Regions from separate parts of the Nocardia brasiliensis ATCC 700358 genome, predicted to be linked through region 1. Evidence: riboswitches for the same ligand, from Rfam matches in the RefSeq annotation. Region 1 holds a riboswitch; the other holds the start of a gene.
What was found. Region 1 has a riboswitch for S-adenosylmethionine ahead of O3I_RS05265 (bifunctional o-acetylhomoserine/o-acetylserine sulfhydrylase). Riboswitches for the same ligand answer to the same signal wherever they lie in the genome.
Positions count from the first base shown of each region.

Region 2: another riboswitch for S-adenosylmethionine. It lies ahead of O3I_RS11810 (amino acid ABC transporter permease); the one in region 1 lies ahead of O3I_RS05265 (bifunctional o-acetylhomoserine/o-acetylserine sulfhydrylase).

Region 1 covers NC_018681.1:1,213,674-1,220,994, reverse strand. The annotation lists gene O3I_RS05285 (NAD(P)-dependent oxidoreductase) at 1-364, shown strand, start outside; gene O3I_RS05280 (NADP-dependent isocitrate dehydrogenase) at 465-1,682, opposite strand; gene O3I_RS05275 (MFS transporter) at 2,032-3,543, opposite strand; gene O3I_RS05270 (TetR family transcriptional regulator) at 3,659-4,363, shown strand; SAM riboswitch class IV at 4,405-4,515, shown strand; gene O3I_RS05265 (bifunctional o-acetylhomoserine/o-acetylserine sulfhydrylase) at 4,609-5,937, shown strand; gene metX (homoserine O-acetyltransferase MetX) at 5,934-7,094, shown strand; gene O3I_RS05255 (TetR/AcrR family transcriptional regulator) at 7,181-7,321, opposite strand, start outside.
Region 2 covers NC_018681.1:2,634,531-2,641,851, reverse strand. The annotation lists gene O3I_RS11835 (phytoene desaturase family protein) at 1-117, shown strand, start outside; gene O3I_RS11830 (carotenoid biosynthesis protein) at 114-1,094, shown strand; gene O3I_RS11825 (LppM family (lipo)protein) at 1,151-1,924, shown strand; gene O3I_RS11820 (glycosyltransferase) at 2,304-3,443, shown strand; gene O3I_RS11815 (hypothetical protein) at 3,753-4,493, opposite strand; SAM riboswitch class I at 4,792-4,886, shown strand; gene O3I_RS11810 (amino acid ABC transporter permease) at 5,146-6,153, shown strand; gene O3I_RS11805 (amino acid ABC transporter ATP-binding protein) at 6,150-6,917, shown strand; gene O3I_RS11800 (ABC transporter substrate-binding protein) at 6,917-7,321, shown strand, end outside.

The sequences.
Region 1 (7,321 bases):
CGCGGGCATGTACGGACTGTTCGGCGGCTTCTTCCACGCGGCGGCGATGCTCGGCGGCGCACCGGCCACGGTGCACGGTCTCACCGCTGATTTCCTGGTGCCCTGGCTGCGCGCGCTGCTCGACGTGCTGCCGGCCCTGGCCGCCGAAATCGACGCGGACGAATTCGCGCCGACCTTCGCGAGCATCGCGGAGATGGGGTCGGTGCTGGAAACGATCCGCGGCGTGAGTCGCGAGCAGGGACTGCCCACCGACCTGCTGGACCCGTTGCAGCGACTGCTCGACGCGAGCGTCGAACGGGGTCTCGGCGCGGACAACTTCCCCCGCGCCGCCACGGTGCTGCGCGACCACACCGTCGCGGCCTGACCGGAAAACAGTCCGGGCACCCGTACCACCGTGTGGTGCGGGTGCCCGTAGAGTCGTCCCCGGCGCCGGATTCGCTGCCAGCGCCGGGACATTCAGCTGGTCAGCGCAGGGCGCGGGCCAGGTTAGCGTCCAGCGCGCCGAGGAATTCCTCGGTGCTCAGGTAGCCCTGATCGCCGCCGACGAGCAGCGCGAGATCCTTGGTCATCTGGCCGCCCTCGACGGTCTTGATGACGACATCCTCGAGGGTCTGCGAGAAGCCGATCACCTCGGGGGTGTTGTCCAGCTTGCCGCGGTGCTCGAGCCCGCGCGTCCAGGCGAAGATCGACGCGATCGGGTTGGTCGAGGTCGGCTTGCCCTGCTGGTGCTGGCGGTAGTGCCGGGTGACGGTGCCGTGCGCGGCCTCCGCCTCACAGGTCTTGCCGTCCGGGGTCAGCAGCACCGACGTCATCAGGCCGAGCGAACCGAAGCCCTGGGCCACGGTGTCGGACTGCACATCGCCGTCGTAGTTCTTACAGGCCCAGACGTAACCGCCCTCCCACTTCATGGAGGAGGCGACCATGTCGTCGATGAGGCGGTGCTCGTAGGTCAGGCCCGCCGCGTCGAACTGGGTCTTGAACTCGGCGTCGAAGACATCCTGGAACGTGTCCTTGAACATGCCGTCGTAGGCCTTGAGGATGGTGTTCTTCGTGGACAGATACACCGGGTAGTTCTGCTGCAGGCCGTAGTTGAACGAGGCGCGCGCGAAATCGATGATCGAGTTCTTGAAGTTGTACATGCCCATGACGACGCCGCCGTCCTCGGGCATCTTCACGACCTCGTGCTGGATCGGCTCGCTGCCGTCCTCCGGCGTGAAGGTCACGGTGACCGTGCCCGCCTGATACACCTTGAAATCGGTGGCGCGGTACTGGTCGCCGAACGCGTGGCGGCCGATGATGATCGGCTTGGTCCAGCCGGGCACCAGGCGCGGGACGTTGGAGATGATGATCGGGGCGCGGAAGATGGTGCCGCCGAGGATGTTGCGGATGGTGCCGTTGGGCGAGCGCCACATCTTCTTCAGGCCGAATTCCTTGACGCGGGCCTCGTCCGGCGTGATGGTGGCGCATTTGACGCCGACGCCGTGGCGCTTGATCGCCTCGGCGGCATCGATGGTGACCTGGTCGTCTGTCTTGTCCCGGTACTCGATGCCCAGGTCGTAGTACTCGAGGTTCACGTCGAGATACGGATGGATCAGCTTGTCCTTGATGAACTGCCAGATGATCCGGGTCATCTCGTCGCCGTCGAGTTCGACGACGGTGCCTTCAACCTTGATCTTGGACATGGATCTTCGTGTCCTCCTAGGATGGTGCCCTCATTGCACGGCCAGGCGAACACGCTTGTGAGCGGACCCCAGCTGTTCCAACAGACAACGTATATGCCCCGCGTTGTCCGCGAGACGTGTGGTGCAAACAAGACAAGCGTACTGCTGCCGCTGTTCGCGGTGTGCGGGCAGCCCCCCGAGTGAGAAACCCCACGAACTTACTGACTGGTAGGTCCCAGCGCAATTCACCGGTTGGTCACAGCCCACTGCATCGGTTGATACGGCGCAATGCGCAGGTCGCCCGCGTCCCCCACGATAGGTCCGCGGACCGCCGCCTGGCGATCCGCGGACCGAGTCGTTATCCAGCTGATCAGACTCCGACGTGCACCGGGCGCGCCGCGTCGTCGGCGCCCTCGATCAGGTTCGCCGGCCGGTCCCGGATCATCAGCCAGATCACCGGGATGGCGGCCAGGAAGAACCCGGCGCCGACATAGAACGCCACGTCGTAGCTGTGGATCGAGGCGCGGGCGAGCAGGTTGTCCAGCGTCGCGTGGCTCTCGGCGTAGCTCTTGGCCGTCTGCACCGAGATGGTGGTCAGCAGCGCCGTGCCGACCGCGCCGCCGACCTGCTGTGCGGCGTTCAGCAGCGCACTGGCCACGCCCGAATCCGCTTCTTCCACCTGATGCAGCGCGACGGTCTGCATGCCGACGAACAGCGGACCCATGCCGAGCGCGATCAGCAGCTGCGCGGGCAGCACGCTGGTCGCGTAGCCGTCCCCGAAACCGAGCTGGGCCAGCCACAGCAGACCGAGCACGCCGAGCACCGCGCCGGCCACCATCAGCGGCCGCGGACCGATCTTCGGCAGCAGCGCGCTGGTCACGCCCGCGGAGATCGCGATGCCCGCGGGGAACGGCAGGAACGCGAAGCCCGCCTTCAGCGACGAGTAGCCGAGCGTGATCTGGAAGTAGTAGCTGAGGAACAGGAACATCGCGAACATGGCGATCGGCACCAGCAGCGCGGCGAGGAACGCGCCGCCCCGGTTGATCTCACCCGGAATATGCAGCGGCAGCAGCGGATTCGCCGAGCGTCGCTCGATCGCGACGAACGCGATCAGCAGCGCGGCACCGGCCACCAGCAGGCCGAGCGTGCTGCCCGCCAGCCAGCCGTCGTCGGCGGCCCGGCTGAAGCCGTACACGATCGAGATCAGGCCGAGGGTGACGGTGACGGCGCCGGGCACGTCGTAGCCGCCGGTCCGCGGTGTCGGCACATCCTTTACCACCCAGGCCAGCGCGCCGACCAGGGCGAGCAACGCGATCGGGGTGTTCACCAGCAGGCACCAGCGCCACGAGGCGTATTCGGTGAGCGCGCCACCGGCGATCAGGCCGAGCGCGGCGCCACCGGCGGAGATCCCGGCGAACAGGCCGAAGGCCTTGGCCCGCTCACCTGGTTCGGTGAAGGTCACCGAGAGCAGCGAGAGCGCGGCCGGCGCGAGCAACGCCGCGAAGGCACCCTGCAGGGCACGTCCGGCGAACATCTCGGCCCCGTTCTGCGCGAGACCGGCAAGTGCCGACGCGGCCGCGAAGCCGATCAGACCGACGATGAAGATCCGCCGTCGGCCGAGGTAGTCGGCCAGCCGCCCGCCGAGCAGCAGCAGGCCGCCGAAGATCAGCGTGTACGCCGTGAGCATCCACTGTTTGTTGCCGTCGCTGATGCCGAGGTCCTGCTGCGCGAAGGGCAGCGAGATCGTCACGATGGTGGCGTCGAGCACCACCATGAGCTGGGCCAACGCGATGACGCCGAGGGCGAACCAGCGCGCGGAACTGCCTTGTTTTTCTGGAACTGCTACCGCTGTCGCAGTGTCGGTCACTGTCTTCTCCCTCATATCGAAGTGTTGCCATCCTGGCATTGCGCGACATTTGGCGTCAAGAGAAAAATGTCGTAACACGACAGTTGTCTGTTAATGACACGATCCGACCCGATTGCGATAGCATGGATGCATGCTCGAGTCACCGACGCCGACGAGTGCGAACGCCGCGGCCCCCACGCCGCAACCCCACCCCGGCCTGCGCGAGCGGAAGAAGCAGCAGACGCGGTTGCGCATCATCGAAGTCGGCCTGAATCTGTGCGACGCACAGGGATTCGACGCGACCACGATCGAACAGATCGCCCACGCGGCCGATATCTCGCCGCGCACCATCAACCGGTACTTCGAGAGCAAGGAAGACATCGTCCTCGGGCCGGTGGTCGACTTCGGCGCGGCGGTCGCGCACACCCTGCGCGAACTGCCGCACACCGGGAACGAACTGCACGCGTTGCGCGAAGCGTTCCTGCGGGTCGTCGACAGCGCGTCGACGAACGACAGCACCGACCCGGTGACCTTCCGCCAGTTCCAGCAGATGCGGCGGATCATGCGCAGCAGCGCGGCGGTCAGCACCCGCAGCATCGACCACGCCGAGAGCAAGAACGCCGCGATCGCGAGCGTGCTCGCCGAGCGGCTCGACACCACGCCCGACGCACTGCCGGTACGGCTCATCCTCGGCACCTGGCAGCTGATCGGGCACGTCGGCATGGAATGTCAGGAGGCAGTCTTCGACGACGATGATCTCGAGGGCGCGGCCCAGGCCGCGCGCACGGCCTTTACCACGACATTCGACGAGTTCCTGCGCTTGTGCTGCGGTACCGGTAGCGCCGCCGCGGGGTGAGGTTGCGGCGGCCGCGGCCGCGCCGGTTATGATCGCGGTCAGGTCATGAGTACCAGCGCCAAGCCCCGGCTCGCTGGTCGGCAACCCTCCAGCAGCGGTGGGGTGCTCCGGGTGATGACCCGGCTCTCGACGGTCGAGAGCAAGCGCGCTTCCAGGAGGTTCCCGAAATGTGTTGTTGTTCTGCGCCTGCGCCCCGATAACCCAGCAGTTCTGGCGAGCAACCTTTTCTTTGGAGCAAAACCGACATGACTGACCCCACCGTGTCCGAGGTCGATCCGAGTCAGTGGTCCTTCGAGACCAAGCAGGTGCACGCGGGCCAAACGCCCGACGCCGGTACCGGCGCCCGGGCCCTGCCGATCTACCAGACCACCTCGTACGCCTTCCGCGATACCGATCACGCCGCCGCGCTGTTCGGCCTCGCCGAGCCGGGCAATATCTACACCCGGATCATGAACCCCACGCAGGACGTGGTCGAGCAGCGCGTCGCCGCGCTGGAGGGCGGCGTCGCCGCACTGCTGCTGGCCTCCGGGCAGGCCGCGGAGACCTACGCGATCCTGAACCTGGCCGCGGCCGGCGACCACATCGTGTCCAGCCCGCACCTGTACGGCGGCACCTACAACCTCTTCCACTACACGCTGCCCAAACTCGGCATCGAGGTGTCCTTCGTCGACGACCCGGACGACCTCGAACAGTGGCGCGCCGCGATCCGGCCGAACACCAAGGCGTGCTACGGCGAGACCATCGCCAACCCGAGCAGCGCCATTTTCGACATCCCCGGCATCGCCGCCGTCGCGCACGCGGCCGGGCTGCCGTTGATCGTGGACAACACGGTGGCCACGCCGTATTTGATCCAGCCGCTGGCGCACGGCGCCGACATCGTGGTGCACTCGGCGACCAAGTACCTCGGCGGACACGGCTCGGCTATTGCGGGCGTTATCGTCGACGGCGGCACCTTCGACTGGACGGTGACCGACGCGCAGGGACAGTCCCGCTACCCCGGTTTCACCACCCCGGACCCGAGCTACCACGGCGCGGTGTTCGCCGATCTCGGCGCGCCCGCGTTCGCGCTCAAGGCCCGCGTGCAACTGCTGCGCGACCTCGGCGCGGCCATCTCACCGTTCAACGCGTTCCTGATCAGCCAGGGTCTCGAGACGCTGAGCCTGCGGGTGGAGCGACATGTGGCCAATGCCACGGCGGTCGCCGAATTCCTGCGCACCCACCCGGACGTGACCTCGGTCAGCTACGCGGGTCTGCCCACGTCACCGTGGTACGAACGCGCCCGGCAACTGGCGCCGAAGGGCGCGGGCGCGATCGTGGCCTTCGAGCTGCGCGGTGGTGTCGATGCGGGCAAGAAGTTCGTGGACGGATTAGTCCTGCACAGCCATGTGGCTAACATCGGAGATGTGCGTTCTCTCGTGATCCACCCCGCGTCGACCACACATTCGCAGCTCACGCCGGACGAACAACTCCGCGCGGGCGTCACTCCGGGGTTGGTCCGGCTGGCGGTGGGCATCGAGGGGATCGACGACATCCTGGCCGATCTGCGCGCCGGCTTCACGGCGGCGGCGACGTGACGGTGGGTACCGAACCGAGTTTCCGCCGTTCGTCCGGGGTGGCCCTGCCGCCGCCGGACGGACGGCTCGGGATCATCCCGGTCGGTGATATTCGATTGGAGAGCGGCGCGGTCATTCCGCAGGTCCATCTCGCGGTCCAGCGGTGGGGCGAGCTCTCCCCCGAGCTGGACAACGTGGTGCTGGTCGAGCACGCGCTCACCGGCGACTCGCACGTGGTCGGCTTCCCGGACGATATCCACCCGCTGCCCGGCTGGTGGGACGGCATGGTCGGTCCGGGCTGTCCGCTCGACACCGACGAGTGGTGCGTGATCGCGACGAACGTGCTCGGCGGTTGCCAGGGGAGCACCGGGCCGTCGACCCTGTCGCCCGATGGAAAGCCTTGGGGCGCAAGGTTTCCCGAGATATCCATCCGCGACCAGGTGACCGCCGAGGCAGCGCTGATGGATCGGCTCGGCGTCACGCGGCTGGCCGCCGTCGTCGGCGGATCGATGGGCGGTATGCGGGTACTGGAGTGGATGGTCGGCAGTCCCGACCGGGTCGGCGCCGCATTGGTACTGGCCGTCGGCGCCCGCGCCACCGCCGATCAGATCGGCACCCAGACCACCCAGATCGCCGCCATCAAAGCCGATCCGGACTGGCAGGGCGGCGATTACCACGACACCGACCGCGCGCCGATGACCGGCATGGGACTGGCCCGGCGCATCGCGCACCTCACCTATCGCACCGAGGACGAGCTCGACCACCGCTTCGAGAACAGCGCGCAGGGCGCCGAAGATCCTTGGCGCGGTGGGCGTTACGCCGTGCAGAGCTACCTGGACCACCAGGCCGACAAGCTGTGCAACCGGTTCGATCCGGGCACCTATGTGCTGCTGACCGAGGCGATGAACCGGCACGACATCGGCCGCGGCCGCGGCGGGGTGCAGGCGGCGCTGGCCGCGACGCCCGTGCCGTGCGTGGTCGGCGGTGTCGACTCCGACCGGCTGTATCCGCTGCGCACCCAACAGGAACTCGCCGACGGGCTGCCCGGCTGCGACGGCCTCGAGGTCGTGCACTCCCGAGACGGTCACGACGGCTTCCTCACCGAGGCGGCAGCGGTGGCGAAGCTGCTGACCGAAACGGTGCGGCTGGCCCGCGCCGCTCGGCAACCCGCCACCTGAGGTTCACGCGCACGAATTGTCTTGGCGCGCACAGAATCGCTGATCAATTCGTGCGCGGGGTGCTGAGATGTGCGCGGCGGCAGGGGTTATGGGGCTGGGGCGCCGACGAGTAGCCGGACGATGGCGTGCACGAAGCCTTGCAGGCGTTCGCGAGGGTACTCGTCGGGTTCACTGACCGCCAACCGCCCGAGCATCTCGGCCACCTGCAGCAGCGAGTTGGTGAGCAG
Region 2 (7,321 bases), 1.4 Mb from region 1:
ACCGGCGCGTCCACCCACCCGGGCGGCGGGGTCTCGGGGGCGAGTGGTCGCAGCGCGGCCGCTTTGCTGCTGCGCGATCAGCGGCGCAGCCGATTCGCGTTGCCGCGCAGGCGATGAACGGGCCGGCCGAGGCGATGACGGGGCAGCAGGCAAAGGCTCCGGTCGTCCCACCCGTCGCGGTGACACCGGATCCCGGCGCAACCTCGGCAGCACAGACCGAGGCACTCGGCACCGCAGTCCGGCGCACGGCACGGTTCCTCGTGCCCGCCGCGTGCGCTGTCCTGCTGGTGCTCGCGCAGATCAGTTATCCGCTGACCTCGGGTACCGGCCGCGATCGGGTCACCGTGGTTGTCGTTCTGCTTTCGGCGGGTACAGCACTGGTGCACGCGACGGCGACCCGGGGGCTCCGGTTCGCGCTCGGGTTCGCGGTGATCGTGTCGGGGCTCGGGCTGCTCGCCGAGATCGTCGGCACGGCAACGGGTTTGCCGTTCGGGTGTTACGCCTACGCGACGGACCGGCTCGGGCCCGCGCTGAGCGGGGTGCCGCTGGTGGTCGCGCTGGCCTGGACCGGTGGGCTCTACCCGGTGTGGGTGGTGGCCGGGCTGCTGGCGCGCGGCCCGGCGCGGCGGATCGGGCTCACCGCGATCGGCGCGGTCGGCTGGGATCTGTTCCTCGATCCGCAGATGGTCGCCGACGGACAGTGGACCTGGTGCGCCACCGACGCGGGACTGCCCGGACTCGCGCACATCCCCTACACCAACTACCTCGGATGGTTCGGCGTGGCGCTGGTGATGGGCGCGCTGCTCACCGTCTGGGACCGCCGCACGGCGGCGTATGCGGGGCTCGACACATTGTCAGCAGGGCTCGACAGGACAGACCCCGGATCGGACCCCGAGACCGACGTGCTGGTGCCCGTCGCGGTGTTCCTGTGGACATGGCTCGGATCCGCGCTCGCGCACGCGGTGTTCCTCGGACTGCCCTACTCCGCCTGCTACGGCGGAATCGGGCTCGGTCTGCTCGGTGTTCCGCTGCTCCTGCGATACCGTCGGCCGCACGAAAAACGAGGCCTGCGCGCCGGCCGCACAGCCCGATGAACCTCGTTCCGCCCGTCGCGTGGGCATCTGGACGAACGGCCTGGCACGATGTCTGCGTGCAGCCGAGTCCCGTCACCACGATCCCCGATGCCCCGGTCCTACCGTCGCCGCGGACGCCCCGCCTCGCCAGGCGTATCGCCGCGGCCGTCTTGCTCACGGCATTGCTGGTTCCGGTCCTCGCGGGCTGCCTGCGCGTGCAGGTCTCGATGGGTGTCTCGTCCAACGATCGGGTCTCCGGACGGATCGTCGCCGCGGTCGTGCCGACCGACCCCAAGGACAAGGGCCCGCAGTTGAAGGCCCCCGATTCGCTCGCCGCGAAGGTGCGCGTGGAGCCCTACAGCCAGGACGGCTACCTGGGCAGTCAGGTGTTCTTCGAAGACATGTCCTTCGGCGAAGTCGCCCAACTGGGCCAGCTGTCCGAACAGACCCAGGGCATGTTCCAGTTGCAGTTCCAGCGCACCGGCGACCTGGTCAGCCTCAGCGGCCGGGTCGACCTGAAATCCGTGCCGCCGCACGGCTCCGACGTCCAGTTCACCGTCGCGTTCCCGGCCCGGGTCGCCAAGACCAACGGCAACCGCGAAGGCGACAACATCGTGTCCTGGAAACTGCCGCCCGGCGACGTCTCCACCCTGCGCGCCGAAGTCAGCTACGCCGACCCCAACACCCGCTCCTTCGCGGGCTGGGCAGGCATCGTCGGCGGCATCACCCTCGCGGTAGCCGCGATCATCGCCGCCATGGCCTACATGGACCGCAACCCCGCGGCCCCCGGCGCCCCGACCGGATTCTCCTGGAGCCGCTGGTGGCGCACCGTCAAACAGAACCGCTGGTAGGCCTGGAAGGGTTCGCCGGCACAGGGTTGCTCGGTGACAGCCGGATCACCTTGCTCCGGTTACCGACACACGCGGCCGGCATGGCGATATCGCCGGCGGCAGCGAGGTGCGGTGTGGCGGCTGCCGGAGTGGCCGTAGGCAGCCGGATCACCCTGCGACGAATAGCAGCACAGGCGGCCGACCTGCGGATTTCACTGTCACCGGCGGAGACCACTGCGGCGGGTGTCCCTACCGGAGTCGCCGGAGAAGGCCGGAGTGCCGCGCGGCACTCGCTGGAACCGGGCGCCGATACGGTGGAATCGCTGGATTCGGCGAGAACGGGTGCGGGGCAGTCGATGCTGCGGAAGGTTGGGTTGGCTTGCGGCGGTTGACGGGACGTATGGCCGACGTGGGGGCGTTGCTGACTTCGGTGGGGAGTGGGGTGGCCCTGGTCGGTGCCGGGATTGCGGCGTACAACTGGGTTACTGTGCGGCGGTTGACTGCTCAGGCGGACAGTGTGATCGAGCCGGTGACCGTGTGTGTTCCGGCGCGCGACGAGGCGACGCGGCTGCCGGGGTTGCTCGCGGACCTGCGGGCGCAGCGTGGGGTCGCGCGACTGCGGGTATCGGTGCTCGACGATGCGTCGACCGACGACACCTACGGCGTGGCGTTCGAGGCGGCGGCGGGCGATCCGCGAATCACGGTGCTGCGCAATGACACCGAGCCAGCGGACGGGTGGACCGGCAAAGCGGCGGCGTGCGCGCGGCTGGCCCAGGACGTGCGGACACCGGTGCTGGTGTTCCTCGACGCGGATGTGCGGCTCGCGCCTGACACCATCGCGGCGGCGGTCACCGAACTCCGCCGTCGCCGCGTCGCGCTGCTGTCGCCGTGGCCGTTCCAGCGGGCCGAATCCTTCGCCGAAGCGCTGGTGCAGCCGCTGCTGTGCTGGTCGTGGGCCGCGTCGCTGCCGATCACCGTCGCGAATCGGAGCCTGCGCCCGTCCACCGCGGTGGCCTGCGGACAGTTCCTCGTCTTCGACACCGCCGCCTACCGCGCCGTCGGCGGGCACGGCGCGGTAGCCGCGAGCCCCACCGAGGATCTCGACCTCGCCCGCACCCTGCGCCGCGCCGGTCACTCCACCGCCCTCGTCGCGGCGGGTCCCCTGGCCGCCACCCGAATGTACCGGGACGCAACCGAACTCGAAGCCGGGTACATCCGCTGGCTGTGGTCCGCCTACGGCGGCACGGTAACCGGCGGCTCTCTTATCGGAACCCTTGCCGCCCTGGCCTTTTGGGTCCCACCCCTGGCCGCCCTCCGCGCCCGCACCCGCCGCACCGGCCTGCTCGGTTACGCCGCCGCCATAACCACCCGCCTCCTCGCCCGATCCCTCGAGCGCGGCGCACCCCCCACCCCCACCGACCTCGCTGCGGCCGCGACCCACCCCCTCGCCGTCGCCACCTACCTCCGCCTCTGGGTTCGCTCCCACCACACCCACCGCCGCGGCCGCCTCGAGTGGAAGGGCCGCCCCCTCCCCACCTGATCCCCGCACCCTTTGTGTCGTACGGCGTGTCGAGTTGGGCGGTTACTCGCTGACCTGCCGGGTGCGAGAACGCAGAACAGTGCGGAAACTCAGCGCACCGCACTGAGCCCCACAAGGCCGCGCCATGGTTGGACACCATGCTGCGCGCTCGGCCATGGGTGCGCAGTCCCCGATGCGGAGCGACACCGTCGAACTCGACTCGTCACGTTGGCCACGGAGCGTTTTCTGATCTGCCGCACCCCTTTTGCGTTCCCGCACCCGCTGTGCCATGGCAGATCCGGTGCGGGAAGGCAGAAGGGGTGCGGGAGTTCAGGGGACTTCGGTGATGCCTACGGTGGGGAGGAAGAGGCAGGTGTCGGTGCCGTTTTCGACCGTGCCGAAGACAGCGGCCAGGACGGTGCCGGAGCCGGTGTCGACCGGGACCGCGCGGATGCCGCCGACCGGGAGTGCGGCGGCGAAGAAGTCTTGGACGGCGCGTTCGGCGAGGGGGCGTAGGGCGGGCGGAACCTCCGGGGGCACCATCGCGCGGAAGACATCCGAAAGCGAACCCATCGACGCCATGCCCCCGCGCCCGGTGGTCACGTTCATCCAGGCGACCCGCATCCCGCCGGTGTCCACGCTGTCGCGACCGAGCCCATACGGCATGAAGGTGAACATGGTCTGCCCCGCCTTGACGGCGGACATGTCGATCCCGGGCAACGTGATCGCCGTCTTCGGCCACGGCCCGGGCACGGCCCCCGCCACCGCCGGCGCCAACCCCAGCGTCGTCCCTTCCGAGCAGAACGCCGCCGCCGTCGGATACAGAAACGGCTGCATCCCGAACGCCCGCAACCCATCCACCGCAGCCTGATAAGTCCCGAACAGATCCGACGCCGTCGTCCCGGACTGACCGGCCCGACCCCCGGGCGGAACAGGCGCAACCGAAGCCTGCGGCGCGGCAGCAGGGGACGCGGCGGGGTCAGGGGTGGCGGCGGCTGGGGCGGTCGCGGCAAGGGTCAGGGCACAGGCCGCGGCCGCGGTGAGCATGGTGAGGCGGTGTGCTGCGGCCACAGGGACCTCTTCTCATCGTCGACACGACCGGGAGATGAACGGTACTCCGGCAAACGTCGGCACCACGAGAAATACGACATCGCTACCTTCTGGCGTGTCGTGCGCACTCCCCGTCCCGCGGCCCGCTCCACCGCGCCCCCGCCACGCTCAGCGCATGTTCGGCTATTGGTTATAGCGGGGGGTGGGCAGGGGCGGCAAGGTCTACGCTCACGGTGATCGGTTTCCTTGTGTCGGGGTTTGCGTGCTGGGCATGATAATTCGGCTCGACCCTGGCATCGCCCGATGTCCGGATCGGCGTCAACCATCCAGAGCGACCGAGAGACCTGGCTCGTCGACGTCGCAGCAACCCCCCGGTTCACCGGGTGCGGGTGCTTCCGCCGGGACCGATGGAGGAACCGAAGTGATCAGCTCTGCTGTCCGCAGTACCCGGTGGGGTCGCCGGCATATCGATCAGTGCAAGGTGACCGCCCAGAGCTGTCGGGGCTGACCCGCAGCCAGAGTGTGCACCCGTCGCTGGCCGGGTGATGCGACCGGCGCCCGACGCGGCGCGGTCACGTTCGTTCTTCCGAAGGACCCCGACCATGAGTGAGCGCAGCGAGCGACCAGCTGCCATGGCCGTCGAGACGCCGCCGAACCTCGGCGGGGTGGCGTCATGAGTGCGTCCACCGCCCCCGAAGCTCTGACCGGCGAAACCACCGTGGACGCGAAAGCACCACGCGCCGAACACGAATCCCTGTCGCAGACAGCCGCCCCGACGGTGGCCAAACCCTGGCATCCGTGGCGGTGGGTGATCAGCGCGATCGCGTTGATCCTGCTCGCCCAGTTCGTGCACGGCCTGGTGACCAACCCCGGCTGGGATTGGCCGACGTTCGCGAAGTACATCACCGCGAAATCGGTGCTGTCGGCGCTGCGGGTGACGTTGGAGCTCACCGCGTGGGGTACCGCGCTCGGCTTCCTGCTCGGCACCGCGCTGGCCATCGCGCGCCTGTCGAACAATCCGGTGCTGCGGGTGATCTCGTGGTGCTACATCTGGGCGTTCCGCTCGATTCCGCTGATCGTGCAGCTGCTGTTCTGGTTCAACATCGCCTACCTCTACCACACGCTCTCGGTCGGGATCCCGTTCGGCCCCGCGTTCTTCACGTTCGAGGTGAACGGCGTGATCAGCGGTTTCACCGCGGCGGTGATCGGGCTCGCGCTGCATCAGGCCGCGTATTCGGCCGAGATCATCCGGGCGGGCATCATCTCGGTGGACGCTGGTCAACTGGAAGCCGCTGCGGCGTTGGGTATTCCGCGGGTGCGACAGTTCCGCACAATCGTGGTCCCGCAGGCGATGCGGTCTATCCTGCCGAACGCGACCAACGAGGTGATCAGCCTGTTCAAGGGCACCTCGATCGTGTCGGTGATGGCGATCGCCGAACTGTTCTATCAGGTGCAGGTGATCTACGGCCGCAACGGCCGGGTGGTGCCGCTGCTCATGGTCGCCACCGCCTGGTACATCGTGCTGACCACCGTGTTGTCGGTGGCGCAGTTCTACATCGAACGGCACTACGCGAAGGGCGCGCAGCGCACGCCGCCACCGTCGCCGCTGCAGCGCGTCCGGCTCAAGCTGCGCGAGATCGCCGAATCCGGTTCCGCCGCACCCCGAGGAGCGACTCGATGACCGCCGCCACCGCCGTCGAGGTCCGCGGCGTCCGTAAGTCTTTCGGCGCGCACGAGGTGTTGCGCGGTATCGACCTGACCGTCCGATCCGGCGAGGTGGTGACGGTGATCGGCCCGTCCGGTTCGGGCAAGTCGACGCTGCTGCGGGTGATCAATCATCTGGAGTCGCTGGACGCGGGCACCGTGCACATCGACGGCGAGTTGATCGGCTATCGCCTGCGCCGCAACACTTTGCACGCCCTGCCCGATCGGGAAGTGCGAAAGCAGCGCTCCCGCATCGGTTTCGTCTTCCAGCAGTTCAATCTGTTCCCGCATCTGACGGTGCTCGACAACGTCACGCTCGCACCGCTTTCCGCGCAGCGCCGCGACCGCAAGGAGGTCGAGGCCGAGGCGCGGGTGCTGCTGGACCGGGTCGGCATCGGCGCGCTGGCCGACGCCTACCCGCGCACGTTGTCGGGCGGTCAGCAGCAGCGGGTGGCGATCGCGCGCGCACTCGCGTTGCGCCCCCGCGTGATCCTGTTCGACGAGCCGACCTCGGCGCTCGATCCGGAGTTGGTCGGCGAGGTGCTCGACGTGATCCGCGATCTCGCGCAGGGCGGCACCGCGCTGGTGATCGTCACCCACGAGATCGGCTTCGCGCGCGAGATCGCCGACACCGTCGTGTTTCTCGACGCGGGCGCCGTGGTGGAGCAGGGCCCGCCCGCGGCCGTGCTCGACCATCCCGAACATCCGCGCACCCGCGCGTTCCTCTCCAGAGTCCGCTGATGAACAGGTATCCGATGAAGCTTTCCGCTCTGGCCACCGCCGCCGCGACCGCCGTCGTGCTGCTGGCCACCGGCTGCACCGATCCCGAGGCGGAGTCGCAGACCCAGCCCGCCGGTGCGATCTCGTTCGATCTTTCGGCCGCCCAGACCGGCCGCGTCCGCGCGCACAAGGTGGACAGCATCGCCGCCGAGGTGCCGCAGGCGATCCGGGACCGCGGCACGCTGGTGGTGACCGGCGCGTCCGGCACCGCGCCGCCGCTGCGGTTCTATGCCGACGACGACAAGACCGTCGTCGGCTCGGAGGTCGATTTCGCCTCCTTGATCGCCGATATCCTCGGGCTGAAACTCGATGCGCAGGTGGCGGATTGGTCGCAGAACTTCGTGCGCATCGATTCCGGCGAGGTG